DNA from 4 places in the Bradyrhizobium sp. AUGA SZCCT0160 genome. Region 4 is predicted to be linked to each of the others. Evidence: predicted binding sites of a transcription regulator. Region 4 holds the regulator's gene; each other region holds the start of a gene.

Region 1 (8,010 bases), on a different contig from region 4:
TGTTTGCTTGGGACGCGCGCGGTCACGGGCGCTCACCCGGAGAACGCGGCTACAGCCCTAGTCTCGGCACCTCCGTGCGCGACGTGCAGACGTTCGTCGATCATATAGCGGCAACCTACAGCATCGCCGTCGAGGACGTGGCGGTCATCGCACAGAGCGTTGGCGCGGTGCTGATTGCGGCGTGGGTGCACGACTATGCACCAAAGATCCGCTGCATGGTGCTGGCCTCGCCCGCCTTCAAGGTGAAGCTCTATGTGCCGTTCGCGCGCCTCGGCCTCAAGTTGCAGCACGCCTGGCGTGGAAAATTCTTCGTCAACTCCTACGTTAAGCCGCAATTCCTCACCCATGACCCCGCACGGATCGAGTCATACCGTGCCGATCCGCTGATTACGCGCCCAATTGCCGTCAATATCCTGCTGGGCCTTTATGAGACCGCAGAGCGTGTCGTGACCGACGCGCGTGCAATCACGGTGCCGACCCAATTGTTGATCTCCGGCGCCGACTGGGTCGTGCATCACGCGCCGCAACACCGCTTCTTCGAGCGGCTCGGAACGCCGATCAAAGAGCGCCATATCCTTCCGGGATTTTATCACGACACACTCGGCGAGTTCGGCCGTGCCACCGCGGTCACCAAGTTACGTCGTTTCATCCTCGATCGCTTCGCTGAACCCTTGAACCGGCCGATCCTGCTCGAATCCCACCGCATGGGCTATACCCGCGAAGAGGCCGACGCGTTGGCCTCGCCGTTGCCGATGATTTCGCCGCGCGGGCTATATTGGGCGCTGACGCGTCTAAGCATGCGGATCGGCGGATTGCTTTCGAATGGCATCGCGCTTGGCCATCGCACCGGCTTCGACTCCGGCTCGACCCTCGACTACGTCTACCGCAACGCGCCGCAGGGCAAGGGCGTACTCGGCCGCCTGATCGACCGCAACTATCTCGGTGCAATCGGCTGGCGCGGCATCCGCCAGCGCAAGCGGCACCTGGAAGAACTGCTGCGCGCCGCGATGGCGCGCCTTGGCGAGAACAATGTTCCGATTCGCGTGATTGACATTGCTGCCGGGCATGGGCGCTATGTGCTCGAAGCGCTCGATGGCGTGCGGACGAAACCGGCTTCAATTCTGTTGCGCGATTACAGCGACATCAATGTCGAGGCGGGCGCGAAGCTGATTGCCGAGAAAAGCCTCGTGGACGTCGCCACCTTCGTCAAGGGCGACGCTTTTGATCGCGACGATTTGGCCGCTGTGCAGCCGAAGCCGACGATGGGCATCGTATCTGGTCTCTACGAGCTGTTTCCTGATAACGAAATGGTCGGCCGTTCGCTGGCAGGACTTGCGGCGGCAATCGAACCCGGTGGTTATCTGCTCTACACCGGCCAACCCTGGCATCCGCAGATCGAACTGATCGCCCGGGCGCTCACCAGCCACCGAGAGGGGCAAGCGTGGATCATGCGTCGGCGTACCCAGGGCGAGATGGATCAACTCGTGGAGGCGGCGGGCTTCCGCAAGATCGAACAGCGCATCGACGAATGGGGCATCTTCACCGTGTCGCTTGCGCAGCGGGTCGGACCGTGACCGTTACGGAGAGCTCACCAACTACCACAACCCGGGAAAGCGTCCCGGAGCGGCCGTGGCGCCGCGCCTTCGCATGGTTGTGTTTTCTCACGCCGTTCTTCTACCTCACCTACGGTGCTGCCAACTGGCTCGCGTTGTTGCGTCCGGGGGTGCCTTCGATCGTCTTCGGCTGGGAGCACGCCATCCCGTTCCTTGGCTGGACGATTATTCCATACTGGTCGATCAACGCCTTCTACGGCCTGTCGTTGTTCGTCTGCGCGAGCCGGGACGAGCTTGACACGCATGGCCGCCGCCTCCTGACGGCACAGGTCGTTGCGGTTATCTGCTTCATCCAGCTTCCGTTGCGTTTTACCTTCACCCAACCCGAGACGGTCGGGCTGCCCGGCTTTCTGTTCGCAGCCTTGACGAGCTTCGACAAGCCGTTCAACCAGGCTCCTTCGCTGCATATCGCTCTGCTGGTTATCCTTTGGGTGCTTTATGCCCGCCATCTTCCGCGCTGGGCGCTATATCTGCTCCACCCATGGTTCGCCCTAGTCGGCGCTTCAGTGCTCACCACCTATCAGCATCACTTCATCGACGTTCCGACCGGCGCGCTGCTCGGGTTGTTCTGCCTCTGGCTTTGGCCGGATCGCGGGCCGACTCCGATCTCGGTTTTCGCGCTCACGCGCGATCCACAAAGGCGCCGGCTAGCAATCCACTACGCCGCCGGAGCTTTGGTTTTCGCCGGCGCGGCATTGCTTACCGGCGGGGCCGGTTGGTGGCTGTTCTGGCCAGCGCTCGCACTTGCCTTTGTGGCAGCAAATTACGCCGTCTTCGGCGCCGCTGGTTTCCAGAAAGGAGCGGATGGACGCATGAGCCTTGCGGTGCGCCTTCTGCTTGCACCGTATCTGGCGGGCGCCTGGATCAATTCCCGCATCTGGACGCGCAACGAGCCGACGCAGGCGGCGGTTGACGATGGCGTAGCGATCGGCCGAATGCCCTCCAGGGGCGATTCCAGGACGTTTGCGTCAATCGTGGACCTGAGCGCCGAGATGCCGGCGCTGCGCGCTCACGACGGCTGGCACGCATACCCGGCGCTCGATCTGGTGGCGCCGCCGCCGTCCACCCTGCGGGAAGCGGCTGCCATGATCGAGCGGACGCGCGCGAGCGGCGCGGTTCTCGTCTGCTGCGCGCTCGGCTATTCGCGCAGCGCATCGGCGGTAGCGGTTTGGCTGCTGGTCACAGGTCGTGCCTCAAGCATCCAGGATGCGGTCGAGCGCGTGCGCCGAGTGCGGCCGCGAATCGTCCTGGGCGCGGACGCGCTGCAGGCCATCGAGCACGCGGCACGAGGCAACACCCCATGAACAGCGGTGATTCAGGGGGCTATCCTGCTGTCCGCAGCAGCAGTGGCGCTCGTCTCTTGAAAATGCGGGCATGGTCGATGATCGACATGTTGTTTGGCACGGCCGTAACCCTCCTTGCGCGCGGGGTCACCGGCGTGCGAGCCGAGTGGCAGGGCTGCGCGCCAGACGCGCGCTCCCGCGTCTACTTCGCCAACCACACCAGTCATGGTGATTCGGTGCTGGTCTGGACGGTGCTGCCACCTGTCATGCGACGAAACACGCGGCCGGTTGCGGGATCGGGCTATTGGAACGCAAACGCGACCCGCCGCTTCTTCGCCGACCGCGTCTTCCATTCGGTGCTGATCGACCGCAATTGGGCGGCGCGCAACGGCGACCCTATGAAGCTGATGACGGATGCGCTCGATGCGGGCGCTTCGCTGATCATGTTTCCCGAGGGCACCCGCAACGTGACCGATGAGCGACTGCTGCCGTTCAAGAGTGGGCTCTACCATCTCGCGATGGCGCGGCCGCAGGTCGAGCTGGTGCCGGTATGGCTGGAAAACCTCAACCGGATGATGCCGAAGGGCGAGGTATTTCCTATCCCCTTGCTGTGCACGGTGACGTTCGGAGTCCCGCTCACGATTTCGGCGCAGGAGGACAAGTCCGCCTTTCTCCGGCGAGCGCGCGCGGCTCTGCTCGCCGCGGCTGCAGCGAGGGCGGCCGCGCAATGACGGTCACCGAGCAAACGCTTGCCTTGTTCGGCGGCATCGTCGTCGTCCTCATCGTCGCGTCCTTGATCGGCTTCCTGCTCCAGCGCCGGTACGCGGCCGAGGGCCCGAACGCCGTCATCGACAATCTCAACACCCGTATCAAGGCCTGGTGGGTCATGGTCTGCGTGATCAGCTTCGCCTTTGCCTTCGGCAAGGCGGGCCTGATCGCGCTCTTCGCATTCGCATCGTTCACGGCGCTGCGCGAATTTATAACGCTGCTGCCGACGCGCCGTGGCGATCACTATGCGCTGGGCGCGGCGTTCTTCATCGTGCTGCCGCTGCAATACTATCTTGTCTGGATCGAGTGGTACGGCCTCTATTCGATCCTCATCCCGGTCTACGCCTTCCTGCTGCTGCCAATCGTCGCGGCGCTGCGCGGCGACACGACGAACTTCATGCGACGGGTGGCGGAAGTGCAGTGGGCCCTGATGATCTGCGTCTTCTGTATCTCCCACGTACCGGCTCTGCTCACCCTGCCGATCCCGGACTATGAAGGGCGTCAGGTATTGCTGATCGCGTTCCTGGTACTGGTGGTGCAATCGAGCGATGTCCTTCAGTACGTCTGGGGAAAGCTGCTGGGCAGCCGCAAGATCGCACCGTTGCTCTCGCCCTCGAAGACCGTCGAGGGATTCGTCTGCGGAGTTGCGAGCGCGAGCTTGATCGGCGCCGCCCTGTGGTGGGTCACGCCGTTCGAGCCTTGGCAGGCAGGGATTATGGCGCTGATTATCAACCTTATGGGGTTCCTCGGCGGTCTCGTCATGTCAGCGATCAAGCGTGACCGTGGAGTGAAGGACTGGGGGCACATGATCGAGGGCCACGGCGGCATGCTCGACCGTCTCGACTCGGTGATTTTTGCCGCACCGATCTTCTTCCACATCACCCGCTACTGGTGGACAATTTAAAAAAGCGGAAAACGACCAACCGCATCACTGGCTTTTGATTGGCGATTGGCAAAGGCCGGCGATGGATCATTCGCGTCGATTTTGCATGTCCGCAGTCACCCCCGCATCAAGAGGGCATGCTTCGCTCGAAAACGCTTTGCCCGGCGTGCGCTGTCACACCGCTGACATGCGCATTTGAAACTAACGGTGATGCTGTGCATTTCCTTTACGCTTTCTTGGGCGGAGTACCTCGATGACCGAAAAACCACTGGATGGCTCGATCCATGACCGCATCCACGCGGAAATGATGGACAGTTTCGATGAGGAACTGGAACTCGAGATCGACGACGACCTCCTCGACGCGCTGACCACCGAATTCGAGGGCGATACATCAGAGAAAACCGTCGACCGTCACCTTTATTTCAAGGAACTGTTCCGCCTGCAGGGTGAACTCGTCAAACTGCAGAGCTGGGTGCAGCACCAGAAGCTGAAGGTGGTTGTCATCTTCGAGGGACGCGATTCAGCCGGCAAGGGCGGCGTCATCAAGCGCATCACGCAGCGGCTGAATCCGCGGGTCTGCCGGGTCGCCGCGCTGCCGGCGCCGAACGAGCGCGAACGCACCCAATGGTATTTCCAGCGCTACGTCTCGCATCTGCCGGCCGGCGGCGAGATCGTGCTGTTCGACCGCAGCTGGTACAACCGCGCCGGCGTCGAGCGGGTGATGGGATTTTGCAGCGAAGCCGACGTCGAGGAGTTCTTCCGTTCGGTGCCGGAATTCGAACGCATGCTGGTGCGTTCCGGCATCATCCTGATCAAATACTGGTTCTCGATCACCGACGAGGTGCAGCATCTGCGTTTCACGATGCGGATCCGCGACCCCTTGAAGCAGTGGAAGCTGAGCCCGATGGACGTGGAGGCGCGCAGCCGCTGGGAGCAATACACCAAGGCCAAGGAGGCGATGCTGGAGCGCACCCATATTCCGGAAGCGCCGTGGCACCTGGTCGAGGCCGTCGACAAGAAGAGGGCGCGGCTGAACTGCATCGCCCATCTGCTTGAACAGATTCCCTACAGCGAGGTCCCGCAGGATCCCGTCATCCTGCCGCCGCGCGTGCGCCATCCGGACTACCAGCGCGGGCCGGTCCCGCCGGAGATGTACGTGCCGGCGCGCTACTAAACGAGCTAGTCCGGCAAACCCGCGTCGCGCAGCGCTGCTGATATCTCGTCCTGCCGTTTGGCGCGGCGGACGGGATAGGCCTCCGCCACGTGAGACGTCCGAAAACCGGGTTGAATCTTCAAGAGCCGGCTGACCGCTTTTTGCGCTTCCTCGGTCCGGCCGGCGCGCACCGCGTTGATGATCAACGCCCCCAGCGTATGGGCATTGACGTTGAACTGCATCGCCTTCATCGCCGCGACACAGCCTTCCTCATAGCGTTCGAGCGAGAACAGGGCGTGTGCGGCGCCGTCCCAGGCGCTGATCCGCAAGGGATCCAGCGGGCTCAACCTGATCATGCGGTCAAAGCTCTCGATCGCGCGCTCGGTCTCGTCGCACATCAGCGAGACCCATCCGCGCGAATACCACACGATGGCGAGATTCGGATTGAGCGCGACCGCCTGCTCGACCAGGGAAACGCCATAGTCATATTCGTGGCCGAGATAGGTCAGGACGTGACCGGCACGTGACAGCACGAACGCATCTTCTTCCGACAGTCGCGCCGCCAGCCGTGCATGCCGGATGGCTTCGGCGCGATCTTCGGCGGCGAGCGGCAGGCCATCGACGGCCTGCCGGGCCATCCACGTCCAGGCCACCATGGCGTGCGCCGCCGCGTATTCCGGATCGAGTTCGATGGCTTTCCTGAAGAACCCGTATGCGTCGACCAGCGAAGAGCGGTGATGCAGCAGCGCCGCACCGCGCAGATAATGATCGTAGCTGTCGAGCTTCTCGGTCGGCTTGTGGCGCGCGCGCTCGAACTCGGCCTGTTCGAGTCGTGGCGCGATCAGGCCGACGACGCTGGTCGTCACCTGATCCTGCAGGCCGAATACGTCCTCCAGCCCGCCATCGAACCGGTCGGCCCAGATATGCGTGCCGGTCGCGGCCTCGATCAGCTGGCCGGAAATGCGAACCCTGTCGCCCGCCCGGCGGACGCTGCCTTCGAGCACATAGCGCACGCCGAGTTCGCGCCCGACGTGCTTGATATCGACGGATTTGCCCTTGTAGGTGAAGCTCGAATTGCGCGCGATCACGAACAGCGATTTGAAGCGCGACAGCGCGGTGATGATCTCTTCGACCATGCCGTCGGCGAAATACTCCTGCTCGGGATCGCCGCTCATGTTCTGGAACGGCAGCACCACGATCGACGGCATATCGGGAAGCGCAGGAGGCGGGCTGGACGGGACCGGATTGTTCGAGGGTGCGGCCACAGAAGGCGGCTCGCCGCCGATCCGGATTCGCCATGCCCGCATCGGCTCGGTGATGTTCTTGAGGGTCTGCGCGCCGAGGTCATCGAAGATGGCGCCGACCTTGCCCCGGATTTGCCGGTGCGCGTCGTCGGAGATGCAGATGCCGCCGGGCTCGGCCAGCTTCTCAAGCCGCGCGGCGATGTTGACGCCGTCGCCGAAAATATCGCTCTCGTCGATCATGAGGTCGCCGAGATGAATGCCGATGCGGAATTCGATGCGCTTGTCCTGCGGCACGGCGGCGTTCTGCGTCGCCATGCCGCGCTGAACTTCGATCGCGCACTGCGCCGCGTCGACGGCGCTGGGGAACTCGACCAGCATCTCGCCGCCGACGGTTTTCACGATGCGGCCGCGATGCGCCGCAACGGCCGGGTTGATCAGGGTCCTTCTAGCTCTCTTCAGGTCGGTCAGCGTCCGCGCATCGTCCACGCGCATCAAACGGCCGTAGTCGGCGACATCAGCCGCCACCACCGCCGCCAACCGCCGTTCCAAGCGCTCGCTGGCCAAACAACCTCCACGATCGAAACGATCCGTCCGGTTGCATCAAAGCATGGCAAGGTAGCGCACGCCAGCTCACCAAAAGCGGGCACCGCCGGAATCTAGCGCAGGCCTGCGGGCAATTCGAAGCCCTTGTACTCGCGCAGCAGCATCGCCTTGAGCACCGGCGTTTCCGGCTTGGCGTCGGGCCCGGGCACCGGATTGCTGTCCGCCTTGATGAAATCCGGTGGCGTCCCCGGCAATTTGTAGAGATTGAAGCCGTTCCGCCGCACCGCGAAATCGGCCTGCAGATAGCCGTCCGCCATCATGGCGCCGGCAGGCGCGAGGTAGAAGCCGTCCTCACGATAAGGCCCGAGCATCGAATAGGTCTTCGAGCCTTTCCGGACGGCGCTGAGCTGGCTGCTCAACCTGACCAGTTCGGTTTCGCGGCCGTCGATGTTCACATAGACCCGGCGCAGCGGCAGCTCGGCCTGGTCCTGCGTCACCACGCTGACGAGCACGAGCACATGCT
Region 2 (8,010 bases), on a different contig from region 4:
CGATCGATCAGGACGCCTTCTTCTTGCGAAGATTGTCCACGAACTTGATCAGGTCGATCATGCCGTCCCAATCCTTTGTCGTGGCGGGATTGAAGGCTTTTTTCTGGCCGTCGGAAAGACGCTCGAAGGCGGCCTTGTCCTTGGTCGGTGCATCCGCAAACGCCTTGCCGATGGCGGCCTTCAAATCTGCCGGAAGGTCCGAATTATAGGCATAGGGCCCATTGAGAATGGGCGCGGATTTATGCACGATCCGGAAATCATCCTTCTTCATCGCTGTGCCGTCGGCGTTCTTCAGCATGCCCTTGGTCAGCATCTGGGCCAGCGTGGAGTCGTCGTCGGTGGTCCATTGATTGGCAGCGACTTCGACGGTGCCCTGCGTGAGCGCCAGGATGGCGTTCTCATGGCTGCCGCTGAACACGACCTTGCCAAAATACGTGTCGGCATCGGAGATGCCCAGCTTGTCGAGTTCGAAGCGCGGCACGTTGTTGCCCGACGTCGAATTCGGATCGACCAAAGCCAGATTCTTGCCCTTCAGCTGGTCGATGTTCTTGTACGGGCTCGACGCCTTGACGAAGAACACCGAGTAATAACCCGTAGAGCCATCGGCATTGATGTCGTTGGCGAACGCGTCGGTCTTGACGCCGGTCATCCGCGCGCGCGCGAACGACGCCGAGCCGTAGCTGGCGATATGGATGTTGCCGGAACGCTGGCCTTCGATGACGGCGGCATAATCGTTGGCAATGCGCAGCGTGACTTTCACGCCGAGCTCCTTGGAGAGATAGGCGACGAACGGCGCCCAGCGTTCGGTCACGCCCGAAGCGTTTTCCGCCGGCACGACGGCGAAGGTCAGTTCCGGATATTTGCCCTTCCAGTCCTGCGCAGAAGCGGCGGAGGCCGAAAACGCCAGCGCGGCCGCGCCGGCCAGAACGATACGACGATTGATCATGGTGTGCCCTCTTGTTGTGTTACGCATTTTTTCGGCGGTTTGCAGCTTTGCAAGCGGCCGCCCTGTTACAGACGAAACGCTCAGGCCGCCGCCGCAGTGCCCAGCTCAGGGACGGCGGCTCCATCGGGCGCATGTGCGGGTGCTGCGCCCATGACGTCGTTGGCTTCGAGATCGTAAAGCTCGCGCGCAATGAGGTCGGTCAGCGTCGCCGGCGCCCCGTCGAACACGATGCGGCCCGCGGACATGCCGATCAGGCGGTCACAATAGGCTCGCGCCAGATCGAGCGAATGCAGATTGCAGATCACGGTGATGCCGAAATGCTTGTTGATGCGCAGCAGTGCATCCATCACGATCCTCGTGTTGCGTGGATCGAGCGAAGCGATCGGCTCGTCGGCGAGAATGATATCCGGCTCCTGCACCAGCGCACGCGCGATCGCGACCCGCTGCTGCTGACCTCCGGAGAGCTGGTCGGCGCGCTGGGCTGCAAGCGAAGCCATGTCGAACTGCTCGAGCGCCGACATCGCCAGCGCCTTGTCCCGTTCGGGCCAGGTTTGCGTCAGCGAACGCCAGGACGGGATTTCGGCGAGCCGCCCCATCAGCACATTGGTCAGCACATCGAGCCGGCCGACCAGATTGAACTGCTGAAAGATCATCGCCGAGCGCGCGCGCCACTGCCGCAAATCCTTGCCGCGCAGCGCGGTCACGTCGACGCCTTCAAACAGGATGCGGCCTTCGGAAGGCTCCGCGAGGCGATTGATCATCCGCAGCAGCGTCGACTTGCCGGCGCCGGAGCGGCCGATCACGCCGACGAAGCTGCCGGGCGCGATGGAGAATGACGCATCATCCACTGCGGCTTTTGTGCCGAAACGGCACGTCAAACCTTCCACTACCAGCATGCAATGCTCCAGAATCCCACTCGTGGATCATCGCTAGCGATTGGACTTTACAGTTGTGTGACAATCACGCTGCGGTGCGGCGTCGTCCACACCCTCATCGCCCACGCGATATCCGTCATGCAACCGTCACGAAGATGTCATCATGCCCATTGATGACGTGCCATCGTGACACCACCTTTGTCGCGGAGAGACGCCCGTATGGCCGGCAAAATGCTTTCAGTCGACCCGACCGTCGATCCCACGGCGAAATTGCACGACACCCGGCTCGGTGCCTATTGCGAAGTCGGCGCGCGCACGATCCTGCATGAAGTGTCGATGGACGACTATTCCTACGTCGTCAATGACGCCCAGATCACCTACACTTCCATCGGCAAATTCTGCTCGATCGCGGCAATGACCAGGATCAATCCGGGCAATCACCCGATGCACCGCGCGACTCAGGCGCACTTCACGTACCGGGCCAGCGCCTATTTTTCCGGCGAGAGCGACGACGCCGCGTTCTTCGAATGGCGGCGCGCGCACCAAATCCATATCGGCCATGACGTCTGGATCGGCCATGGCGCGATCATCCTGCCCGGCCGCAACGTCGGCACCGGCGCCGTGGTCGCCGCCGGCGCGATCGTGACCAAGGACGTCCCGGCCTACACCATCGTCGGCGGCAATCCGGCGCGGCCGATCAAGCGGCGGTTTTCGGAAGAGGTCGCCGGCCGGCTCGCCGAGCTTGCCTGGTGGAATTGGGACCATGAGACGCTGCGCTGCGCCCTGCCCGATTTCCGCAAGCTCACGGTAGAGGATTTTCTGGCAAAATACGAAGCAGGCACGGGCTCGGTCCGCGCGCAGATCAGGCATCAGGGTGCAGCATCGTGACTGACATTTTCATCGAAGGCGGCCGAGCCCTGCTCGGCCAAGAAATCCACGAGGCCTCGCTGCGGATCGCTGGCCGTGACATCAGCGCCATCGGCGTCGACCAGGGCCGCGCTTCGCTGGGCATCGACGCCGGCGGCTTGCTGGTGTTGCCGGGGATCGTCGATCTTCATGGCGATGCGTTCGAACGGCAGATGATGCCGCGCCCGGGCGTCGATTTCCCGATCGACGTCGCCCTTGGTGACAGCGACCGGCAGGCGATCAGCAACGGGATCACCACGGTCTATCATGGCACGACGTGGTCGTGGGAGCCGGGCCTGCGCTCTGGCGATAATGCAAGGCGGCTCCTGGAAGCGATCGAGTCGATGCGGCCGCAGCTTTCGGCCGATACCCGCTTCCATCTGCGTCACGAGACCTACAATCTCGACGCCGAGGCCGAGATCATCGAATGGCTGTCGGACGGGCGCATCGACCTGTTCGCATTCAACGACCACATGGATGGGACGGTCGCCAACCTCGACAAGCCGCAAAAGCGCAGCCGCATGGTCGAACGCACCGGGCTTTCGAACGAGGCGTTCGATTTGCTGGTGGCGAGCGTCGTCGGCCGCGCGCACGAGGTGCCGGCCTCGATCGCCCGGCTGGCGAAAGCGGCGCGTGACGCCAACGTGCGCATGCTGTCGCATGACGACGAAAGCACCGAGGTGCGGAAGGCGTTTCGGGCGCAGGGCGTCGGCATCGCCGAGTTTCCGGTCAACGAGGAAACCGCACGTGAGGCGGCAGAGGCCGGCGACTTCATCGTGTTCGGCGCGCCCAATGTCGTCCGCGGCGGCAGTCATACCGGCTGGACCAAGGCCTCCGACATGATCGCCAAGGGCTTATGCTCGGTGCTGGCGTCGGATTACTATTATCCGGCGCAGCTATTGGCAGCGTTCCGCCTCGCTTCGGATGGCGTGCTGCCGCTGGCCGAGGCCTGGCAGCTGATATCCTCAGCCCCCGCCCGCGCCGCCGGCCTCACCGATCGCGGCGTTCTCGCCGCCGGCCAGCGTGCCGACATCATCTTCGTCGATGACAAGGTGCCGTTGCGGCCGCGTGTCGTCGCCGTCATGGCCGCGGGACGCCTGGTGCATCTGACGGAAGCTGGCCGCCTGCGCAGTCCCTCAACGGCGCCGCGCAAGACGGTTGCGGCCGCCTGACGCGCCGAGTCTTTTGTCTTGACGCGTTTTCTTCACGCGAACCGGGCTCCACTTCGCTCGAAAACGCTTTAGTCTGCACCGATGTCGAATTATCCGCGTTACGCGATCTACTACGCCCCGGCGCAGGCCAGCGATCTCAACCGCTTCGGCTCGCAGTTGCTTGGCTATGACGCCTTCGGCGGCGAAGACCTGCCGTTTCCGGTAGATGTCGCCAGCGCTGCGCCGGATTGGCAGGACCTGACCGCCGATCCCCGCAATTACGGCTTTCACGCCACGCTGAAGGCACCCTTGTCGCTGGCACAAGGCAGGACTGAAGCAGAACTCCTCGCGGCGTGTGCCGCCTTCGCCGCAACGGCCCGGGCGATTCCAGTGATCAGGCCGGTGGTCGGCTCGATCAGCGGCTTCATTGCTGTCATCCCGGCAGAGCCGCCGCGTGATTTGATCCGGCTTGCGGCCGACTGCGTCAGCGAATTCGATATGTTCCGCGCGCCGCTCACCGAAGCGGACCGTGCGCGCCGCAATCCTTCCCGCCTGACATCGGCGCAGCGCGCTCATCTCGACCGCTGGGGCTATCCCTACGTGATGGAAGAGTTTCGATTCCACATGACGTTAACAGGCCGGCTTGACGCAAGCCGGCTGGAGACCGTTCTGGCGATGCTGAGGAATAGGTTTTCCACGCTCGGCCTCGAGACGCTCGCGATCGACCGGCTCGCGTTATTCCGTCAGGACAGCGCGGATTCCCGCTTCCGGATCGCCAGGCAATTCGTCCTCATGCCAGGCCAGGGTTAGGCGCATCCGCATTGCCGCCGCGTCAGGCGGATCAGATGTGTTGAGACAGCACTTGCTTCTGCCGTCCATCCGGCCGCGGGTCGATATCCACCGACCATAGATCCAGATTGTCGACATCCTTCAAGGTCACCGTCATGACCTCCGATTGGCCATCGATATCAACCCGGCCGAAGAACTGAAGTCCGAAACACGGCGCGAGGTTTTCGCCCTGCTCCGCGCTGCAGCCTTTTTGGAACGCCACCGCCGGTCCGAACGTATTGTCCAGCGGGGCCGGCGCCCAAGTCCCCGCATGCAGCGGTCCGGAGACGAACTCCCAGAACGGCTCGAAATCCTGAAACACCGCGCGGTTCGGATGGTAGCGATGTGCGGCCGTGTAATGCATGTCGGCCGTCAGCCACACGGTGTTGCTGATGCCCATGCGTTTCATGAAGGACAGCAGATCGGCAATCTCGCATTCGCGCCGCTCCGGCGGGCCGTCGCCAAGCGCGATCGCATCCTCGCTGATCAATCCGATCGGCATGTCGGCGGCGATGACCTTCCAGGTCGCATCGGACGCCGTGAGTTCACGCTTCAGCCAGGCCAGTTGCGCGGGGCCGAGAATGCAGGTGTCGCTGCGGTCGTCGCGATTATTCCACGTCGAATCGCGGTAGCTGCGCATGTCGATCAGAAAGACGTCGAGCAGCGGCCCATAGGCGACCTTGCGATAGATCCGCCCCGCCTGCCCAGCCAGGTTGCGGATCGGCATGAATTCATGGAACGCGCGGGCCGCCCGCGCCACCAGGTGAGAGCTGCCGTCTTCGGCGTAGCCGGTCTCGTCGGCGGTGCCGACCGGCGCCCAGTCATTGGTCACTTCATGATCGTCCCACTGCGCGAGCATCGGCACTTGCGCGTTGAAGGCGCGCAGATTCTCGTCGAGCAGATTGTATTTGTAGTTGGCGCGATATTGCGCGAGGCTGTGGGCAACGACGGATTTGTCTTCGGTGACGATGTTTCGCCACAAGCCTCCGTCCGGCAGCTTCAATTCGGCTTCGATCGGACAGTCGGCGTAGATGTGATCGCCGGAATGGATGAAGAAGTCCGGGCGGTTTACGAGCATGGTCTTGTAAGTCCGCATGCCGCCGCGGGCGGGATCGATGCCCCAGCCCTGGCCGGCGGTATCGCCCGACCAGACAAAGGATACCGCGTGTCGCGCCACCGGCGCGGTACGGAAATGGCCGACCTGTGCCTCACCCGAAATCCCGGACTCGCCGATATCAGCGAAACGCACCCGGTAGAAAATATCCTGCCCCGGAGGAAGGCCATCGAGCAAAAGCTTCGAGGTGAAGTCATGCTCGGGCAGCGCTTCCGACCATGCGACGCGAAGGATGGACTTGAAGCTCTCGTCGATCGAGCACTCCACCTGCATGCGCGCGGCACGATCGGCCCTTGCCCATATCACCGCGGAATCGGCCGAGACGTCGCCCGACGCAATCCCGCCGGCGATGTGCGGACGGTCCGCGGCGCGGCTGAGATAAGGCTTGGCAACACTTCCCAACGCTGCGACCGCGGCGGTGGATGCGGATCGAACCAGCAATTGACGTCTGGTCAAGCCTTGTCCAGTCAGGTCTTGCGTCGCGCGTATTCCAATCGGCATTCAAGGCATCCTCGTCGAATCGCGACGAAGGGTGCCTGTCCAAATTGACCGCAGGTCGAAGGTTTTGCGACAGTCGGATGAACCGCGCGGCCGCATCAGAATGAAGGTGTTCGCAATCTCAGCGGTGAACTCGCCGTCGGTTGCTGAGCGGATGTGCGGATGTGTGGGGGAGGTAGACGAGGCCCGGAGTGCCTAGGAGTCCGGGCCTCGTGAGCCTCCAGTGGAATGGCGTTCACTGTGATGAGCGAACGCCCTGCCCCCCCCCGCTGTTAGCGAGGCCGTTATAGATTGCGAAACCGCGCGCCGCTAACCCGGACGAATACGGATGTCCAAATTGCGATCATCGTGCGCTGCGTGAGAGGACGGCCAACGCAAAGGTTGCTAAACGCGTCGCCGCACGCCTTGTGCCGCCAGGAGCATTTCAAATGAAAACGATTTTATCCGTGTTGATTGTGCTTGGACTATCGCTCGCCGCCGCGCCCGCCTTGGCCGCCGACAACCGCAACGTCTCGGTCATCAACGAGACCGGCTATGCGATCAAGTTTTTGGGTTTCAATTCGCCCGATGACGGCCTCGACGAATGGGAGAACGAACTCGACAAGACCCTGAAGAACCAGGACACCGCTTACGTTGAATTCGATGAGGACGAGGATGAGGACGGCTGCGTCTGGAACATCAAGGTGGATTGGGCGAATTACGATGAATCGGTGCGCTGGAAGAACGTCAATCTGTGCAAATTCAACGTGCTCAGGCTGCGCTACGATTCCGGGACCAAGACGACGTCATTCATCGCGGAGTAATCGATTGGTCGCGTGTGCACGAAACGCAGGCAGCATTGCTTACAAAATCGTCTTGCCCGGAACTGTTCGATAGGGCTGATTTCACGCGGGTCCTTGGCGCGACACCTGGGCACCGCCCAGCCTCGCACCATCTTTCCCATACCCCCCGCCGATCCTCAGGGACGGCGGGGGTTTCATTCTTGGAATCTCCGGAATCCGCAGCGGCGGGCAACAACACCGTGCCCCGTTGAGCCAGCCCCCACGATCCGCAATCAAGCCTGCGAATCGGATATTTTGGAAGAGAATCGGCCATAACGCGTTGAACGTTCCTCCCGCTCTCAATCCGAGCAGCGCACGCCATGAACCGAAACATGCATTGCCCGCATTTTCTTTGGAATAATGGGCCCCGCGCGGTGTTCCGGCCTCCGATGCTGCAATTTGTGATCTTCAAGCGCCGCCGGAACTTTTGCTGGCAAGTGCGCGATCAGAGCGGGAAAATGATTGCAGGCGGACGGGAGAAAACCCGGCCCGCCGCACGCTATCACGCGTATCGCGCCTTGTTCCTTGTGCTTTCCACCGGCTGGAAGGCGAACGATCTGCAACCGCATTAGGCAGGGCTCCTGCGGATCGCCTGGCCTTGTCCCAAGGCAGCGTCAAGGCAGCGTCCCGAGGCAACGCGCCCCCTAGCAGCCCCGACATATCCCGGTGAACTTGCTGGTCTCAACCCGGCCGCGCGGGCGCACGGGTGGCCTCTTTGACCTTGCCTGGCGCGGAACGGTGATCCGTTGCGACGCCCCCGCATAGGGCGGCACGACGACGCGCGAACCCGAGGGCGACGCATTGACCGAACCGTAGCTGGGGGACGGCGCAGGACTGTTGGTGCCGGGCGGCGGGATCCGGGAGGCGTTTC
Region 3 (8,010 bases), on a different contig from region 4:
ACCGCGATTTCGCCGCGGTCCGAAAGCCCCACAGCCTCGGCCGGCGTCTTGGTGACGGTGCGGATGGCGGAAGCAAGATCAATTGCGGGAACATGCCGCGGCAATTGCAGGGCTGCCATCAGCAGGCTCGAGGGAATGTAGTCGGACGACAGGATGTCCAGCAGTCCCTCGCGGGCGAGATCGACGGCGGCGATGTTTCCGGAATGCGAACCACCACGCACCACATTCGGCGCGCCCATCAGGATGCCGATGCCGGCCTGGTGCAGGCCGCGCGCGGCTTCCATCGTGGTCGGAAACTCGGCCACCGCGACGCGGTCGCGCACGGCGTCGATGACGTTTTCCTCGGTCGTGTCGTCATGGCTGGCGAGCGGTATTTTGTACTGATGCGCCAATGCTACGATCTCGCGCATGTTGGCCGCGGCATAGGTCTTCTGGTAGGCAAAGCGCCGCTCGAACAGCACGTCGAGCTCGGCGTCGGTCATGCCGCCACCCTTGCCGCGGTAATAGTCGCGCAGCTTGACCTCGTCGCGGAACTGGCGCTGCCCCGGCGTGTGGTCCATCAACGACATCAGCCGGATGTCCGGCCGGTCGATCAGTTCCTTTGCCTCCTCGACGACGCTCGGCATCGGTATTTCGCAGCGCAGATGCAGGAAATGATCGGCGCGCAGCAGGTTTTCCTCACGCGCCGTTGTGATCGCCTTCGCGAGCACGCCTGCCCTGCCATCGACCTCCTCGGCGCCGTCCTCGCGCCAGACCCGCAGCGAGTCCAGCACCGTGGTGATGCCCGAAGTCGCCAACTGTCCGTCATAAGAGACGACCGCGGCGATCGGATCCCAGAACACTTTTGGTCGCGGCACGTAGTGCGCTTCGAGATGGTCGGTGTGCAGCTCGATCAGGCCGGGCATGATCAGATCGCCGGCAGCGTCCTCGGCTTGCCCGGGGGCATCGCCTTCGTCGAATTCGGCGATACGGCCATCTGATATGGCGACCCAGCCGCGCGCGATCACGCGATCGGCGAGGATGATGCCGGCATTGCCCAAAATGGTTTCGTGCTTCGTTGCGCTCATCTCACGTCTCTTCCCTATGCCGCCGAGGCAAACGACGTCACATCGACGATCCGGTCCGCGATCAAATGGCGGATCTCGTCGTCATGGACGATCGCCACCATCGCCACCCCCTCGTGTTTCTTCTGATCGATCAATTCAACCACGACGGCGCGATTGGCGGTGTCGAGCGATGCCGTCGGCTCGTCCAGCAGCAGGATCGGCAGGTCGGATATGAAGCCGCGCGCGATATTGACGCGCTGCTGCTCACCGCCCGAGAACGTCGAGGGCGGCAGCGCCCACAGCCGTTCGGGGATATTCAGCCGCCGCAGCAGGGAGCCGGCCTGCTCGCGCGCTTCTGCGCGGGCAATCCCGTTCACGATCAGGGGCTCGGCCACCACGTCGATGGTCGCGACCCGCGGCACCGCGCGCAAGAACTGGCTGACATAGCCGATGGTGGAACGGCGCACGCTCAGTACCTGCCGCGGTTCGGCGGTGGCGAGATCGATCACGGTGCCCTGGTGGCGGATGCCGATCCGGCCGCCGTCGCAGCGGTAGTTGCCGAAGATCATCTTCAGGATCGAGGATTTGCCGGCGCCCGAGGGTCCCGACAGCACAACGCATTCGCCTGATACAACGTGGAACGAGACCCCGCGTACGACGGGCAGCTCGACCCCGCCCTGCAGATGCATGGTGAAGGTTTTTTCGGCGTTTGTGATGTCGATCATCGCGTTCATTGGCCTAACTCATGCCGGCAAAATCGAGGAGACGAGTAACTGGGTGTAGGGTTCGCGGGGATCGTCGAGCACCTGGTCGGTCAGCCCGGTTTCGATGACCCGGCCGCCCTTCATCACCATCACGCGGTGCGACAGCAGCCGCGCCACCGCAAGATCGTGGGTGACGACGATGGCTGCGAGGCCCAATTCGCTGACGAGGTTGCGCATCAGGTCGAGCAGCCGCGCCTGCACCGATACGTCGAGGCCGCCGGTCGGCTCGTCCATGAACACCAGCCGCGGTTCTGTGACGAGGTTGCGCGCGATCTGCAGGCGCTGGCGCATGCCGCCCGAATAGGTCCGCGGCGCGTCGTCGATACGGTCGGTGTCGATCTCGACACGCTCCAGCCAGGATGACGCGGTGTCACGAATCCGGCCGTAATGATTCCATCCCACCGCCATCAGCCGCTCGCCGACATTGGCTCCGGCCGAGACCGCCATCCGCAGGCCCTGCGCGGGGTCCTGATGCACAAAGCCCCAGTCGGTGCGGAACAGGAAGCGCCGCTCGGCCTCGCCCAATGCAGCAAGATCGCGCAGCACGCCGTCGCGCATCCGGTAGGAGACGCTGCCCGTCGTTGGCGCCAGCTGGGCCGACAGCAACTGCAGCAGCGTCGACTTGCCCGATCCGGACTCGCCGACCACAGCCAGCACCTCGCCGGGATAGAGCGCAAAGGAGACGTCGCGGCAGGCAATCAGCTTCCCATAGGTCTTGCCGAGGTTTTCGGCGACCAGCAGCGGTTGATCGTCGAGGGTTTGCTCAGCCATGCGCCCTCTCCTTGTGCGGTGCCGCGCTTTCGCTGCCGCGATGGCCGGCCGATTGGCGGCTCTCGCAATAATCGGTATCCGAACAAACGAACATCCGGCCGCCCTTGTCGTCGGTGACGATTTCATCGAGATAGGAATCGCCGGCACCGCACAGCGCGCAGGGCGCGTCAAATCGGTAGCGCGTGAAGGGATGATCCTCGAAATCGAGCGACACCACCGTGGTATGCGGCGGGATCGCGTAGATGCGCTTCTCGCGGCCGGCGCCGAACAATTGCAACGCCGCGCAATTGTCCATCTTCGGATTGTCGAATTTCGGCGTCGGCGACGGGTCCATCACGTAACGCGCGTTCACCTTGACCGGATAGGCGTAGGACGTCGCGATGTGGCCGAAGCGCGCGATGTCTTCATACAGCTTGACGTGCATCAGGCCGTATTCGCCAAGCGCATGCATGCGCCTTGTCTCGGTCTCACGTGGCTCGAGGAACCGCAACGGTTCGGGGATCGGCACCTGATACACCAGCACCTGCCCGCCATGCAGCGGCGCTTCCGGTATCCGGTGCCTTGTCTGGATCACAGTGGCGTCCGCCGTGGCGGTCGTGGTCGCGACGCCCGCGGTCTTGCCGAAGAACTTTCGGATCGAGATCGCGTTGGTGGTGTCATCGGAACCCTGGTCGATCACCTTCAGCACGTCCTCGGGTCCCAGGATCGCGGCCGTGACCTGCACGCCGCCGGTGCCCCAGCCATAGGGCATCGGCATTTCCCGGCTGGCAAACGGCACCTGATAGCCGGGGATCGCGATCGCTTTGAGGATCGCGCGGCGGATCATCCGCTTGGTCTGTTCGTCGAGATAGGCGAAATTATACGTTGGCGCGTTCATTCCGCAGCCTCCTGCATCGGCGCCGATTCCGTGGCCTCAGTGAACTCCTTGCGCAGTTTGCGCAGCAGGCCGAGTTCGGACTGGAAGTCCACGTAGTGCGGCAGCTTGAGATGTTCGACGAAACCGGTCGCCTGCACATTGTCCGAATGCGACATCACGAACTCTTCGTCCTGGGCCGGTGCGATCACCTCCTCGCCGAGCTCCCGGGCACGTAGCGTACGATCGACCAGCGCCATCGACATGGTCTTGCGCTCGCTCTGCCCGAACGCCAGCCCATAGCCACGCGTAAAGCACGGAGCTTCGGTGGCCGAGCCCTTGAACTGGTTGACCATCTGGCATTCGGTCATCGCAATCGCGCCGAGCGGCACGGCGAAGCCGACATCCTCGGCCATGAATTCGATCTCGACTTCGCCGAAGCGGATTTCGCCGGCAAACGGATGGTTGCGGCCGTAGCCGCGTTGCGAGGAATAGCCAAGCGCCAGCAGAAAGCCTTCGTCGGCGCGCGCCAGGTTCTGCAGGCGCAGGTCGCGATCCGCCGGGAAGCTGAGCGGCTCGCGCGTGAGGTCGCCGACCGGCGTCTCGGCATCCGCTGCCGGCGACGGCTCGATCAGGCCGTCACGGCCAAGAATGTCGGTCACGCGCGGCGTCGCCGCGAGCGAGGCTTCGCTGGTCTCCGGCGTTTCCGGGGAAAACCCCTCAGCAAGCTGTGGGTCCAGCAAACGATGGGTATAATCGAAGGTCGGGCCGAGGATTTGCCCGCCCGGAATGTCCTTGAAGGTCGAGGAAATCCGCCGCCGCACTTGCATCGCGCCGGTATCGACCGGCTCGGTGGTGCCGAAGCGCGGCAGCGTGGCGCGGAACGCGCGGACCAGGAAGATCGCCTCGATCATGTCGCCGCGCGCCTGCTTGATCGCGAGCGCGGCGAGTTCGCGATCGTACAGCGAACCCTCGGTCATGACCCGGTCGACGCCGAGCGACAACTGCTCGGAGATCTGGGACAGCGAGACCTCGGGAACGTCACGGTCGCCGCGCCGCTCATGCGCCAGCAGCCGATGAGCGTTCTCGATGGCGCGTTCGCCTCCCTTGACGGCAACGTACATAACTAGCCTCCCCTCGCTACCAGCCGCGTGGTGCGCGGTATCGCGACGATCGCATCGTCATGGACCAGCACCACGTCGATGCCGCGCGGAAACAGCGCCACGTTGATGGCGAGCCGTTCGAACAGATCATGCGGCTGGATCGCGGCTTGCAGGATCGCTGTGCCGTCGATGCCGGGGCCGCGCAGCTCGAGGGCGGGACCCTGCGTCAGGCTGTCGATCTGCAGGATCAGCGTCGTCGAACGATCCGGGTATTCATTGCTGCCGAACGCGAAGCGGTCGAGCGCCGGAAGTTCGCGGGGGCTGCCGATCAGGGCAAAGCTGCTGATCGAGGAATCCGCGATCACAGGCGCGCTGGTGTGGAACTTGAGCCATTTGGCAACGTCGGATGTTTCCGACATCCGGCTGTCGAGCCAGATCGGCGTATCATGGTCGAACAGGGTCAGCGCAATAGCCGCGGTGCCGCGCATCATGGCGGCGGGCGTGCCGGCGACGGCCGCAATGCGCTGCACGCTGCCGGGACGTGCCATCGCGTCCATCACGGAGCGGAAGGTTGATTGCGCCGACAACACCTTGTCGGCAAATCCTGCGGGCAGTTCGGCAACCGTCGTCATCAGCCCTCTCCCCGCACCAAGGTGTAGAAATCGACCCGCGTCGCCGCGGCCTCGGCCGCCTTGCGGCTCCGTTTCGCAGATATCGCCGCGCGCAGCGGCGCGATCACCTTCGTCTCAATGAGGCCAGCGAATTCATCCGACTGCACCATGGCGTCGCACAGCGCGATCATGCGCGCCTTTTCCCTGTCGCGGCCGAGCGTGTAGCCGAAGCCGACCTGGCCGGTCGAAAGCCGCACCGCCGCGCGCGATACCGTTGCTTCGCCGAGATTGAAGGCAGAGCCGTCGCCGCCGATACGGCCGCGCACCATCACAAGGCCGTTCTCCGGCTCGCGCAGATTCTCGTGATCAGGCAGCGTGATCGCCGCCAGACGGCCGGATATCTCTGATGGATCGGAGTGCGCCAGCACCGCCATGACCGCCTTGCGCTGCGCCTGCTTGTCGTTCTCGGTTGCCGTCATATCCACCTTGCCGGAATCAAGTTGTCTATGCTAATAGACAACTTCATAACCAAACGCCATGACTGTTTGGTGACAACAAGGTTGTTTTTCGGATGACCGTCCCGGATATATTTGCAGCATGAGCATGCAGGACGCGGCCACCGGTGTGGCGTTGTGGCGGCAGGTCGCCGACGGGATCGAACGCGGCATTGCCGAGGGCCGCTTCGCCGCGGGTGAGAAGCTGCCGGGCGAGATGGAGATCGCCGAGACCTATCGGGTCAACCGCCATACCGTGCGCCGGGCGCTGGCGACGCTCGCCGAACGCGGGCTGGTGCGCGCCGAGCGCGGCAGCGGTACTTATGTCGAGGCCCAACGCCTCGCCTATCCCTTGCGCTCGCGGACGCGGTTTTCCGAAATCGTCGGCGCCGGCGGCCATGAACCGCGTGGCCAGTTGATCGCAGCGTCCGACGATGTCGCTACACGTGAACTGGCGCGGGAACTCGGACTGAAGACGGGCGCACCCCTGGTCCGGATCGAGGCGCTGCGGCTGGCCGACCGGACGCCGATCTGCGTCAGCACCTCATGGCTCTCCGCCGAGCGCTTCCCTGACGCGGGACGGGTCTTTGCCAGCGTGCGCTCGATGACCAAGCTGGTCGCACATTACGGCATCCGCGATTACCGCAGATATTCCACCCGCATCACCGCCGCCATAACCGACGCCAGCGACGCCGCACGGCTCGATCTCGCGCTCGGCCGCCCGGTGCTGGTGGTCGACAGCACCGACGTCGATCCCGACGGCAAGCCAATCGTGACCAAGCGCTCGCGCTTTGCCGCCGAACGCGTCGAGTTTCTGGTGGAAAGCGATTAGGCTTGTAGGGTGGGCAAAGCGAAGCGTGCCCACCTCTTGCTTCCCCAACAAAGGATTGGTGGGCACGGCGCAAGTGCGCCTTTGCCCACCCTACGGGCTGCCATCAAACCACCGCGCGCTGGCCGATGATCGCAAACCGCAGCTTGCCCGAAATCCAGTCGATGGCGGCGACTGCCACCAGGATCATCAGGATCAGGAATGAGACTTTCTGCCATTCCAGCACCCGGATCTGCTCGGCCAGCTGCAATCCAATGCCGCCGGCGCCGACGATGCCGATGATGGTGGCCGAGCGGGTGTTCGACTCGATGAAATAGAGCACCTGCCCTGCGATCACAGGCAGCACCTGCGGCATCAGCCCAAACCGTATTTCGTGCAGCGCATTGCCGCCGGAGGCCCGGATGCCCTCGACCTGTTTCTTGTCGGCGGCCTCGATCGCTTCGGAGAACAATTTGCCGAACGCGCCAAAGTCCGCCACCGCAATCGCCAGCACGCCCGCGAACGGCCCAAGCCCGACAACGTTGATCCAGACCAGCGCCCAGATCAGCGTGTCGACGCCGCGGATCGAATCGAGAAAGCGGCGGACCGGGAAGCGGAAGATACTCGACGGCACGATGTTCTTTGCCGCCAGCAGACTGACCGGCAGCGCCAGCAACGCGGCAAGGGTCGTGCCCAGCATCGCGATCGACAGTGTTTCACCGAGTGCAACGAGATAGACCGGGAGCGAACCGCCGGGATCGGGCGGGATCATCATCATCGTGATCCAGCCGAGCTGGCTCAACCCGGCCAGCATCCGTGCCGGCGAAAACTCCAGCTCTACAAGCCCGAACACGAAGATCCCGAATGCTGCGAGCAGCATCGCGGGGATCGCGAGACGGGAGGAAGCCGGCCGGTCGAAAACCTCGGGATAGCGGCCACGCAAATCCCCGGAGTCCGGTGCCAGCAACCGTGTCATGCCCGTGCCTCCTTGCCGAACAGCCGCCCGCGCGCCCATCCGGTGCCGATATCAATCAGGAACACGGTGACAATGATCATCAGCAGGATCGCACTGACGTCGGAATAAAAGAACTTTCTGACGGCGACGACGAGTTCCTGGCCGATGCCGCCGGCTCCGACGAAACCCATCACCGACGCGCCGCGCACATTGATCTCAAAGCGCAGCAATGTGTAGCTGGCAAAACCCGCCGCGACCTGCGGCACGACGGAGAAGCGGATGCACGCGATCCAGCTCGCGCCGGTCGATCGCACCCCCTCGACCGGCTTCATGTCGATGTTCTCGACGATTTCGGAATACAATTTGCCGAGCGCGCCGACCGAATGGATCATGATGGCGAGAACCCCGGCCATCGGCCCGAGACCGAACGCAATCACGAAGATCAACGCGAACACGATGTCCGGAACGGTACGGCAGAATTCCATCAGGCGGCGAATGGTAAACCGCAGCCATGGCGCCGGCGAGGTATTTTCGGCGGCCAGAAAATTGAGCGCAAAAGCAAGGATCGCCCCGGCCAGGGTACCGACGTAACTGATCAGGACGGT
Region 4 (8,010 bases):
GGCCGTTCGAAGATCATCGCCAGCGTCTTGCCCTCGAGCGGCTTCTTGTTCTTCTCATGCGCCTTCAGCTTCGCCTTCATGGCGACGCTCAGGTCCAGCATGTTGCGCAATTCCTTCGGCGGCAGCTCGCTGATATCGAGGAAGTGACGTAGGGACTTGCTCATCACCCCGCCGCCTTCTTCTTGTCGCCCGACAGCGCGATGCAGGCGCGCTCGAGGCTTTGGACGGACTGCTCGATCTCGGCTTCGGAAACGATCAGCGGGGCGAGGAAGCGCACGACATTGTCGCCGGCGCCGACCGTCAGCAGCTTCTGGTCGCGCAGCGCGGCAACGAGATCGCCCGAGGGCACTACGGCCTTGACGCCGATCAGCAGCCCTTCGCCGCGCACTTCCGCGAGCACGGAAGGATAGCGATCGACCACGGAAGCGAGCTTCTGTTTCAGCAGCAGCGACACCTTCTGCACGTGCTCGAAGAAGCCGGGCTTGAGCATCACGTCGAGCACCGCGTTGGCGGAGGCGATCGCCAGCGGGTTGCCGCCGAAGGTCGAGCCGTGCGAGCCCGGCGTCATGCCGGACGCCGCCTCTGCCGTGGCAAGGCAGGCGCCGATCGGAAAACCGCCGCCGAGCGCTTTTGCCAGCGACATGATGTCGGGGATGACGCCGAGGCGCTTATAGGCAAACAGATCGCCGGTGCGGCCCATGCCGGTCTGCACCTCGTCGAAGATCAGCAGCAGGCCCTTGTCGTCGCACAATTGGCGCAGCGCCTTGTAGAACGCATGCGGCGCGCTGCGGACGCCGCCCTCGCCCTGCACCGGTTCGATCAGGATGGCGGCGGTCTGCGGCCCGATCGCCTTCTTGACCGCTTCGAGATCGCCATGCGCGACCTGGTCGAAGCCATCCAGCGGCGGACCAAAGCCTTCCAGATATTTGGCCGAGCCGGTCGCCGCCAGCGTGCCCAGCGTGCGGCCGTGGAACGCGCCCTCGAAGGTGACGATGCGGTAGCGCTCGGGATGCCCCTTGGCGGCGTGATAGCGGCGCGCGACCTTGATCGCGCATTCCATCGCTTCCGCGCCGGAATTACAGAAGAACACCAGATCGGCAAAGCTCTGTTCGCACAGCCTTGCTGCAAGCTTGTCGCCGTCCGGGCTCCGGAACAGGTTCGACATGTGCCAGAGCTTGGTGGCCTGCTCCTGCAAGGCTGCGACCAGATGCGGATGGCAATGGCCGAGCGCATTCACCGCCACACCCGAGGTGAAGTCGAGATAGCGCTCGCCCGACGTCGAGATCAGCCACGCGCCTTCGCCGCGTTCGAAACCGAGATCGACTCTCGCGAAAACGGGAAGCAGATGCGACGGGGCGCTGTTGGTCATGGCCATCACTGACGGTTAGAGACCGGCCACATAGCGTGCATTGGTGCGAACGCGGCACAGCCGGTCTTGCGAAAACAAAACGTGCCGCCTTTTCGGGGCGGCACGTGACAGGCATTCTATGCTGGCTTTGGACCGTGTCAACACGCCTAAAAACGGCTTTCCTGCAGTGCAGGATAAAGCAATCCGTAGCATTCCGGTGCCGTGGAAAACTCTAATTGCAATGCATAAATACCGGAACATGTGGACGCACGGACGCGGACTCTTGCGCCAGAGTCCCGCCATATTGTAGCGTCTGGGCTGTCGGGTACGACATCTCGTGCGGAAGTACTGACCCCTAGAGTCCATTTTGTAAGGCGTAAACGTTCGGGCGGCTTTTATGCGCCCGGCGAGGGCTAAGGGATTCTGCCCGCTGGGATTTTTGAGAATTGGCATCGCCAGCGCTGCCCCCCAATTGGCCGGCTCTGTGCGAAGGGAAGAATGCGATGACGGTATTGACCTGGTCCGACGAGCGCGTCGAGCAGCTTAAGAAGCTCTGGGAGGGCGGACTTTCCGCCAGCCAGATCGCCGCGGAACTTGGAAATGTGACGCGAAATGCAGTGATCGGCAAAGTGCACCGGCTGGGTCTTTCCGGCCGTGCCAAGAGCCCGTCCTCGGCCGCGCCGCGTCAGCGCAAGGCGCGCCCCGCCCAGCAGATGATGCGGGTGGCGCGCCCGGTGTCGCGCGGCAACACCGCGCTGGCCCACGCCTTCGAAGTGGAGATGGAGCCGGATCCGGTCGCCTACGACAATGTGGTGCCGATGAGCCAGCGGCTGACGCTGCTCGAATTGAACGAGGCCACTTGCCACTGGCCGATCGGCGATCCGTCCAGCTCGGAATTCTTTTTCTGCGGCGGCAAGGCGCTCACCAGCCTGCCCTATTGCGCACATCACTCGCGCATCGCCTATCAGCCGGCCTCCGATCGCCGCCGCCCGGCGCCGAAGCCGACGCGCTAAGAGCGCGCGGCGTTACGACGAATATTTGCCGTCGTCCCGGCCTTGAGCCGGGACCCATAACCACCGATGGCCGTGGTTATGCTTGGCTGGAGCTCCAGCCTTTTTAGAGCAATCAATATTTGTGGTTATGGGTCCCGGCTCAAGGCCGGGACGACAGCGGATATTGCTGCGCCTTACCCGCCCTACTCGACCTTCGCGAAGCGGTCATCCAGCGCGTAGCCGGCGCCGCGCACGGTGCGGATCGGGTCCTGTTCGCGGCCGGGATTGAGCAGTTTGCGCAGGCGGCCGATATGGACGTCGACGGTACGCTCGTCGATATAGATGTCGCGGCCCCAGACGCTATCGAGCAGTTGCTCACGGCTGAACACGCGGCCGGGATGTTCCAGGAAAAATTCGAGCAGGCGATATTCGGTCGGGCCGAGATCGATCGGACGGCCCGAGCGCGCGACGCGGCGCTTCTCGCGATCGAGTTCGATATCGCCATAGGTCAGCACGGTGGCCAGCCGCTCCGGGCTCGCCCGCCTGAGCAGGCCCTTCACCCGCGCCAGCAGCTCCGGCACCGAAAAGGGTTTTACGATGTAGTCGTCGGCGCCGGTCGCCAGCCCCCGCACCCGTTCGCTTTCCTCGCCGCGCGCGGTCAGCATGATGATCGGCAGCGCCTTGGTCTCCGGCCGCGCCCTTAAGCGGCGGCACAGTTCGATGCCGGACAGGCCCGGCAGCATCCAGTCCAGCACGATCAGGTCGGGCACCCGCTCCTTCAGCCTTGTATCGGCGTCGTCACCGCGGGCGACGGTTTCGACCTCATAGCCTTCGGCATCGAGGTTGTAGCGCAGAAGCGTGGTGAGCGCTTCCTCGTCTTCAACCACCAGAATGCGTGCGTTCATCTATGTCAGCCTCTTGTGTTTTGACGCGCTGTCGATACGCGAAAAACGTCTCTCGTTCGGTTGTCCGTTCCGTTACTAGTTCCGCTTCTAGTTCCCTGGCACCGTCGTGGCGAAATTCGTCATGTCGCCCTTCGGGCGCTTGTCGAGCATCTGCTGGCCTTCGATCATGTAGAACACGGTCTCGGCGATGTTGGTGGCGTGGTCGCCGATCCGTTCGATGTTCTTGGCGCAGAACATCAGATGGATGCAGAACGAGATGTTGCGCGGATCTTCCATCATGTAGGTCAGGAGTTCGCGGAACAGCGAGGTACAGATGGCGTCGACTTCCTCGTCGCCCTTCCAGACCGCCATCGCCGCCGGCAGGTCGTGCGACGCGTAGGCGTCGAGCACGGACTTGACCTGCGACTGCACCAGATCGGTCATGTGTTCGAGACCGCGGATCAGCTTCAGCGGCTGGAAATCGTTCTCCAGCGCGGCGACGCGCTTGCCCATGTTCTTGGCGAGGTCGCCGATCCGTTCCAGATCGGTGGCCACCCGCATGGCGCCGACGATCTCGCGCAGGTCGATGGCCATCGGCTGGCGGCGGGCAATCGTCAGCACCGCACGTTCCTCGATCAGGTGCTGCAGGCGGTCGATCTCGACGTCGGACGCGACCACGCGCTTGCCAAGCGCGACGTCACGGCGGATCAGGGCATCGACGGATTCGGTGATCATGCGTTCGGCAAGGCCGCCCATTTCGGCGACCAGGCGGGTCAGTTCCTGAAGATCGCTGTCGAACGCCTTCGCGGTATGTTCTGAAGCCATTGTCTTCTCCTCGCGATGTGCGCTTAGCCGAACCGGCCGGTAATGTAATCCTGGGTGCGTCGATCGCTCGGCGAGGTGAAAATCTTGTTGGTGTCGTCGAATTCGACCAGATCGCCGAGATACATGAAGGCGGTCTTGTCCGAGACGCGCGCCGCCTGCTGCATGTTATGGGTCACGATGGCGATGGTGTAATCCTCCGCCAACTCCGTAATCAGTTCTTCGATCTTGGCGGTCGAAATCGGGTCCAGCGCCGAGCAGGGCTCGTCGAACAGGATCACTTCCGGGCGCACCGCGACGGTGCGTGCGATGCAGAGCCGCTGTTGCTGGCCGCCGGAGAGGCTGAGGCCCGATGCATTCAGCTTGTCCTTGACCTCGTTCCACAGCGCGCCGCCACGCAACGCCTTTTCGACGCGGCCGTCCATCTCGGATTTCGAGATCTTCTCATAAAGGCGGATGCCGAAGGCGATGTTTTCGTAGATCGTCATCGGAAACGGCGTCGGCTTCTGGAACACCATGCCGACCCGGGCGCGCAGCAGATTGAGATCGAGCTTGGGGTCGAGGATGTTGGTCTGGTCGAGCATCAATTGCCCGGTCGCCTTCTGGCCCGGATACAGATCGTACATCCGGTTGAAGATCCGCAGCAGCGTCGACTTGCCGCAGCCGGACGGCCCGATGAAGGCGGTGACTCTGTTGGTGCCGAGCGCGAGGTTGATGTTCTTCAGCGCGTGGTGCTCGCCGTAATAAAAATTCAGGCCGCGCGCGGTCACCTTCGGCGGCGCGTCGGGCAGCGCCACCTGGGGAACGGGTCCGTTCGCGCCACTCACGGATACAGAAAGATCGTTCATTTTGCTGTCCTCTCAGCGCCAAGGATGCGTGCGCCAATATTCAGGGCAAGTACGGTGAGGGTGATGAGCAGCGCCCCGCTCCAGGCGAGCTGCTTCCAGTATTCGTAGGGGCTCTGCACGAAGTTGTTGATGGTAACCGGCAGGTTCGCCATCGTCTTGGTCATGTCTAGGCTGAAGAACTGGTTCGACAGCGCGGTGAACAGCAGCGGCGCGGTTTCGCCGGCGACGCGGGCGGTGGCGAGCAGCACGCCGGTGATTAGCCCGGCGCGCGCGGCGCGATAGGCGATGCGCTTGATCACCAGCGAGCGCGGCAGGCCGAGCGCGGATGCCGCTTCACGCAGCGGGTTGGGCACCAGGCCGAGCATGTCCTCGGTGGTACGGACCACCACGGGAATGACGATCACGGCCAGCGCCAGACAGCCGGCAAAGGCCGAGAAGCCGCCCATCGGCACCACGACGGCGCCATAGACGAACAGGCCGATGATGATCGAGGGCGCGCTGAGCAGGATGTCGTTGATGAAGCGGATCACCGAGGTGAGCCGGTCATGCTTGCCGTATTCGGCGAGATAAGTTCCCGCCAGCATGCCGAGCGGCGCGCCGATGCCGACGCCGATCACGGTCATCATGATCGAGCCGATGATCGCGTTGCGCAGACCGCCATCGGTCGAGCCGGGCGGCGGCGTGTCCTGGGTGAAGACGGCCAGGTTGAGGCCGGCAAGGCCGTTGTAGAACAGCGTGAACAGGATCAGCGCGAGCCAGGTCACGCCGAACAAGGCGGCGCTGATGCAGAGGCCCCGGACGATGATGTCGCCACGGCGACGGGAGGCGTAAATCGGGTTCATGGCTCAGTTCCCCGCCTTCTTTTCCAGCCGCATCAGCATCAGCCGCGCGGCCGACAGCACGAAGAACGTCAGCACGAACAGGAGCAGGCCGAGCAGGATCAGGCCGGACTGGTGCAGGCCGTCGCTCTCGGCGAATTCGGATGCGATCGCCGCCGAGATCGTGGTGCCCGGCGCGAAGATCGAGGACGAGATCTTGAACGAGTTGCCGATGATGAAGGTGACCGCCATGGTTTCGCCGAGCGCGCGGCCGAGCGCCAGCATCACGCCGCCGATCACGCCGACCCTTGTGTAGGGGATCACGACATTGCGGACGACTTCCCAGGTGGTGCAGCCGACGCCGTAGGCGGCTTCCTTCAGCACCGGCGGCACCGTCTTGAAGACGTCGACCGAGATCGAGGTGATGAAGGGCAGCACCATGATCGCCAGGATCAGCGAGGCGTTGAACAGGCTGAGATAGGACGGGGGGCCTGCGAAGATGGTGCCGAGAACCGGCACGCCGTCGAAGATGCTGATCATGAACGGCTGGAACGAGTTGGCCAAAAAAGGCCCCAGCACGAAGAAACCCCACATGCCGTAGATGATCGAGGGAATGCCGGCGAGCAGTTCGACCGCGAGCCCGATCGGGCGGCGCAGCCAGATCGGACAGATCTCGGTCAGGAAAATCGCAATGCCGATGCCGACCGGAATGGCGATCATCATCGCGATCACGGAGGTGATCAGCGTGCCGTAGATCGGCCCGAGCGCGCCCAGCACCGGCGGATCGGCCGACGGCGCCCAGCGCGAGGTGAACAGGAATGAAAAGCCGTATTCCCTGATCGCAGGCCAGGCGCCGACGATGAGCGAAAGGATGATGCCGCCGAGAATGAGCAGCACCGAGATCGCGCAGGCGCGCGTGAGCCAATAGAAGGTAACGTCACCGAGCTTGAATGCGCTGAGGGCCTTGGCGCGATCGTAAGGTCCTGCAGCTTCCATCACGTCGCTCTGAACGGCCATGTCTGCCACGCCAATCCCCTGTACTATATAGCCCAACTGCCCCGGATCCGGCGCCGGTTTTGCACCGGACTCTTGAACCAAGGCTGGTGTCCACCAAGCCCCTTGGTAACCAGACCCGCCTGTATTCGCCCTCCTGCCCGGAGGGAAAGACCCAACCCGGAAAGACCCGGGTTGGGCAGAGTGGGAGCACGCTCCCATTGTCGCCGGGCCGAACGCCGCCCGGTTCTTTGTTCTTAAATTCAGCTCTTGATCTCGGCCGACCAGGTCTTTTCAATCAGCTTGATCACGGGGTCCGGCATCGGGATGTAGTCGAGTTCCTCAGCCATCTTGCCGCCCTTCTCGAACGACCATTTGAAGAACTTGATGGCTTCCTGGGACGCGGCCTTGTCGGTCGCGGACTTGTGCATCAGGATGAAGGTCGCTGCGGTGATCGGCCAGGAGCCTTCGCCGGGCTGGTCGGTGAGGATCACGTAGTAGCCGGGCGCCTTCGCCCAGTCGGCGTTGGCCGCAGCAGCCTGGAACGAGGCTATCGTCGGCTGCACGGTCTTGCCGGCCTTGTTGACCATCGCGGCATGGGTCAGCTTGTTCTGCTTGGCGTAGGCGTACTCGACGTAACCGATCGCGTTCTTGGTCTGGCCGACGTTGCCGGCAACGCCTTCATTGCCCTTGGCGCCAACGCCCGTCGGCCATTCGACGGCCGTGCCGAGACCGACCTTGGTCTTCCACTCGGCGTTCGACTTCGACAGATAGTCGGTGAAGTTGAAGGTGGTGCCCGAACCGTCGGAGCGGCGGACCACGGTGATGGCGTCGGTCGGCAGCTTCAGCTTCGGATTGAGCTTGGCGATCGCGGGATCGTCCCACTTCTTGATCTTGCCGAGATAGATGTCGCCGAGCAATTCGCCCGAGAGCACGAGTTCGCCCGGCTTGATGCCTTCGAGGTTCACGACGGGGACGATCGCGCCCATCACCATCGGCCACTGCACGAGGCCGTCCTTTTCGAGGGCCTCAGCCTTCAGCGGCGCGTCGGTGGCGCCGAAGGTCACGGTCTTGGCCTGGATCTGCTTGATGCCGGCGCCCGAACCGATCGACTGGTAGTTCAGACCGTTGCCGGTCTCCTTTTTGTAGGCATCGGCCCACTTGGAATAGATCGGGAACGGGAAGGTGGCGCCCGCACCGGTGATATCGGCTGAAAACGCCGAGGTCGAGGCGGCGACGAGGCCTGCCGCGACGATTGTCTTGATGAAATTCATGGCTGGTCTCCATCTGGTGAGCGAAGCGCCT

The links. Region 4 encodes PhoB, which activates phosphate uptake and scavenging genes when phosphate is short. Its sites were predicted from a motif close to TGTCATNNANCTGTCAT; they were not measured.
Region 1: ppk2 (polyphosphate kinase 2) is a predicted target of PhoB. The motif match lies at 4,720-4,736, and genes of this name have one in related genera.
Region 2: phnC (phosphonate ABC transporter ATP-binding protein) is a predicted target of PhoB. The motif match lies at 1,956-1,972, and genes of this name have one in related genera.
Region 3: phnG (phosphonate C-P lyase system protein PhnG) is a predicted target of PhoB. The motif match lies at 5,686-5,702, and genes of this name have one in related genera.

The regions. Positions count from the first base shown of each region.
Region 1 covers NZ_JAFCMD010000002.1:180,727-188,736, reverse strand. Annotated here, with positions in the region: gene JQ558_RS04470 (bifunctional alpha/beta hydrolase/class I SAM-dependent methyltransferase) at 1-1,574, shown strand, start outside; gene JQ558_RS04465 (phosphatase PAP2/dual specificity phosphatase family protein) at 1,571-2,917, shown strand; gene JQ558_RS04460 (lysophospholipid acyltransferase family protein) at 2,995-3,627, shown strand; gene JQ558_RS04455 (phosphatidate cytidylyltransferase) at 3,624-4,568, shown strand; gene ppk2 (polyphosphate kinase 2) at 4,801-5,721, shown strand; gene JQ558_RS04445 (adenylate/guanylate cyclase domain-containing protein) at 5,727-7,508, opposite strand; gene JQ558_RS04440 (hypothetical protein) at 7,601-8,010, opposite strand, start outside.
Region 2 covers NZ_JAFCMD010000004.1:215,748-223,757, forward strand. Annotated here, with positions in the region: gene phnD (phosphonate ABC transporter substrate-binding protein) at 8-946, opposite strand; gene phnC (phosphonate ABC transporter ATP-binding protein) at 1,027-1,842, opposite strand; gene JQ558_RS09120 (chloramphenicol acetyltransferase) at 2,041-2,709, shown strand; gene JQ558_RS09125 (alpha-D-ribose 1-methylphosphonate 5-triphosphate diphosphatase) at 2,706-3,899, shown strand; gene JQ558_RS09130 (DUF1045 domain-containing protein) at 3,981-4,688, shown strand; gene JQ558_RS09135 (alkaline phosphatase) at 4,720-6,321, opposite strand; gene JQ558_RS09140 (hypothetical protein) at 6,747-7,121, shown strand; gene JQ558_RS09145 (hypothetical protein) at 7,529-7,711, shown strand; gene JQ558_RS09150 (hypothetical protein) at 7,784-8,010, opposite strand, start outside.
Region 3 covers NZ_JAFCMD010000004.1:207,366-215,375, forward strand. Annotated here, with positions in the region: gene JQ558_RS09060 (alpha-D-ribose 1-methylphosphonate 5-triphosphate diphosphatase) at 1-1,067, opposite strand, end outside; gene phnL (phosphonate C-P lyase system protein PhnL) at 1,082-1,780, opposite strand; gene phnK (phosphonate C-P lyase system protein PhnK) at 1,790-2,581, opposite strand; gene JQ558_RS09075 (alpha-D-ribose 1-methylphosphonate 5-phosphate C-P-lyase PhnJ) at 2,574-3,458, opposite strand; gene JQ558_RS09080 (carbon-phosphorus lyase complex subunit PhnI) at 3,455-4,558, opposite strand; gene phnH (phosphonate C-P lyase system protein PhnH) at 4,561-5,169, opposite strand; gene phnG (phosphonate C-P lyase system protein PhnG) at 5,169-5,627, opposite strand; gene phnF (phosphonate metabolism transcriptional regulator PhnF) at 5,746-6,474, shown strand; gene phnE (phosphonate ABC transporter, permease protein PhnE) at 6,578-7,426, opposite strand; gene phnE (phosphonate ABC transporter, permease protein PhnE) at 7,423-8,010, opposite strand, start outside.
Region 4 covers NZ_JAFCMD010000024.1:118,242-126,251, reverse strand. Annotated here, with positions in the region: gene argF (ornithine carbamoyltransferase) at 1-164, opposite strand, end outside; gene JQ558_RS30405 (aspartate aminotransferase family protein) at 164-1,369, opposite strand; gene JQ558_RS30400 (GcrA family cell cycle regulator) at 1,852-2,361, shown strand; gene phoB (phosphate regulon transcriptional regulator PhoB) at 2,544-3,245, opposite strand; gene phoU (phosphate signaling complex protein PhoU) at 3,333-4,049, opposite strand; gene pstB (phosphate ABC transporter ATP-binding protein PstB) at 4,073-4,894, opposite strand; gene pstA (phosphate ABC transporter permease PstA) at 4,891-5,736, opposite strand; gene pstC (phosphate ABC transporter permease subunit PstC) at 5,740-6,729, opposite strand; gene pstS (phosphate ABC transporter substrate-binding protein PstS) at 6,969-7,979, opposite strand.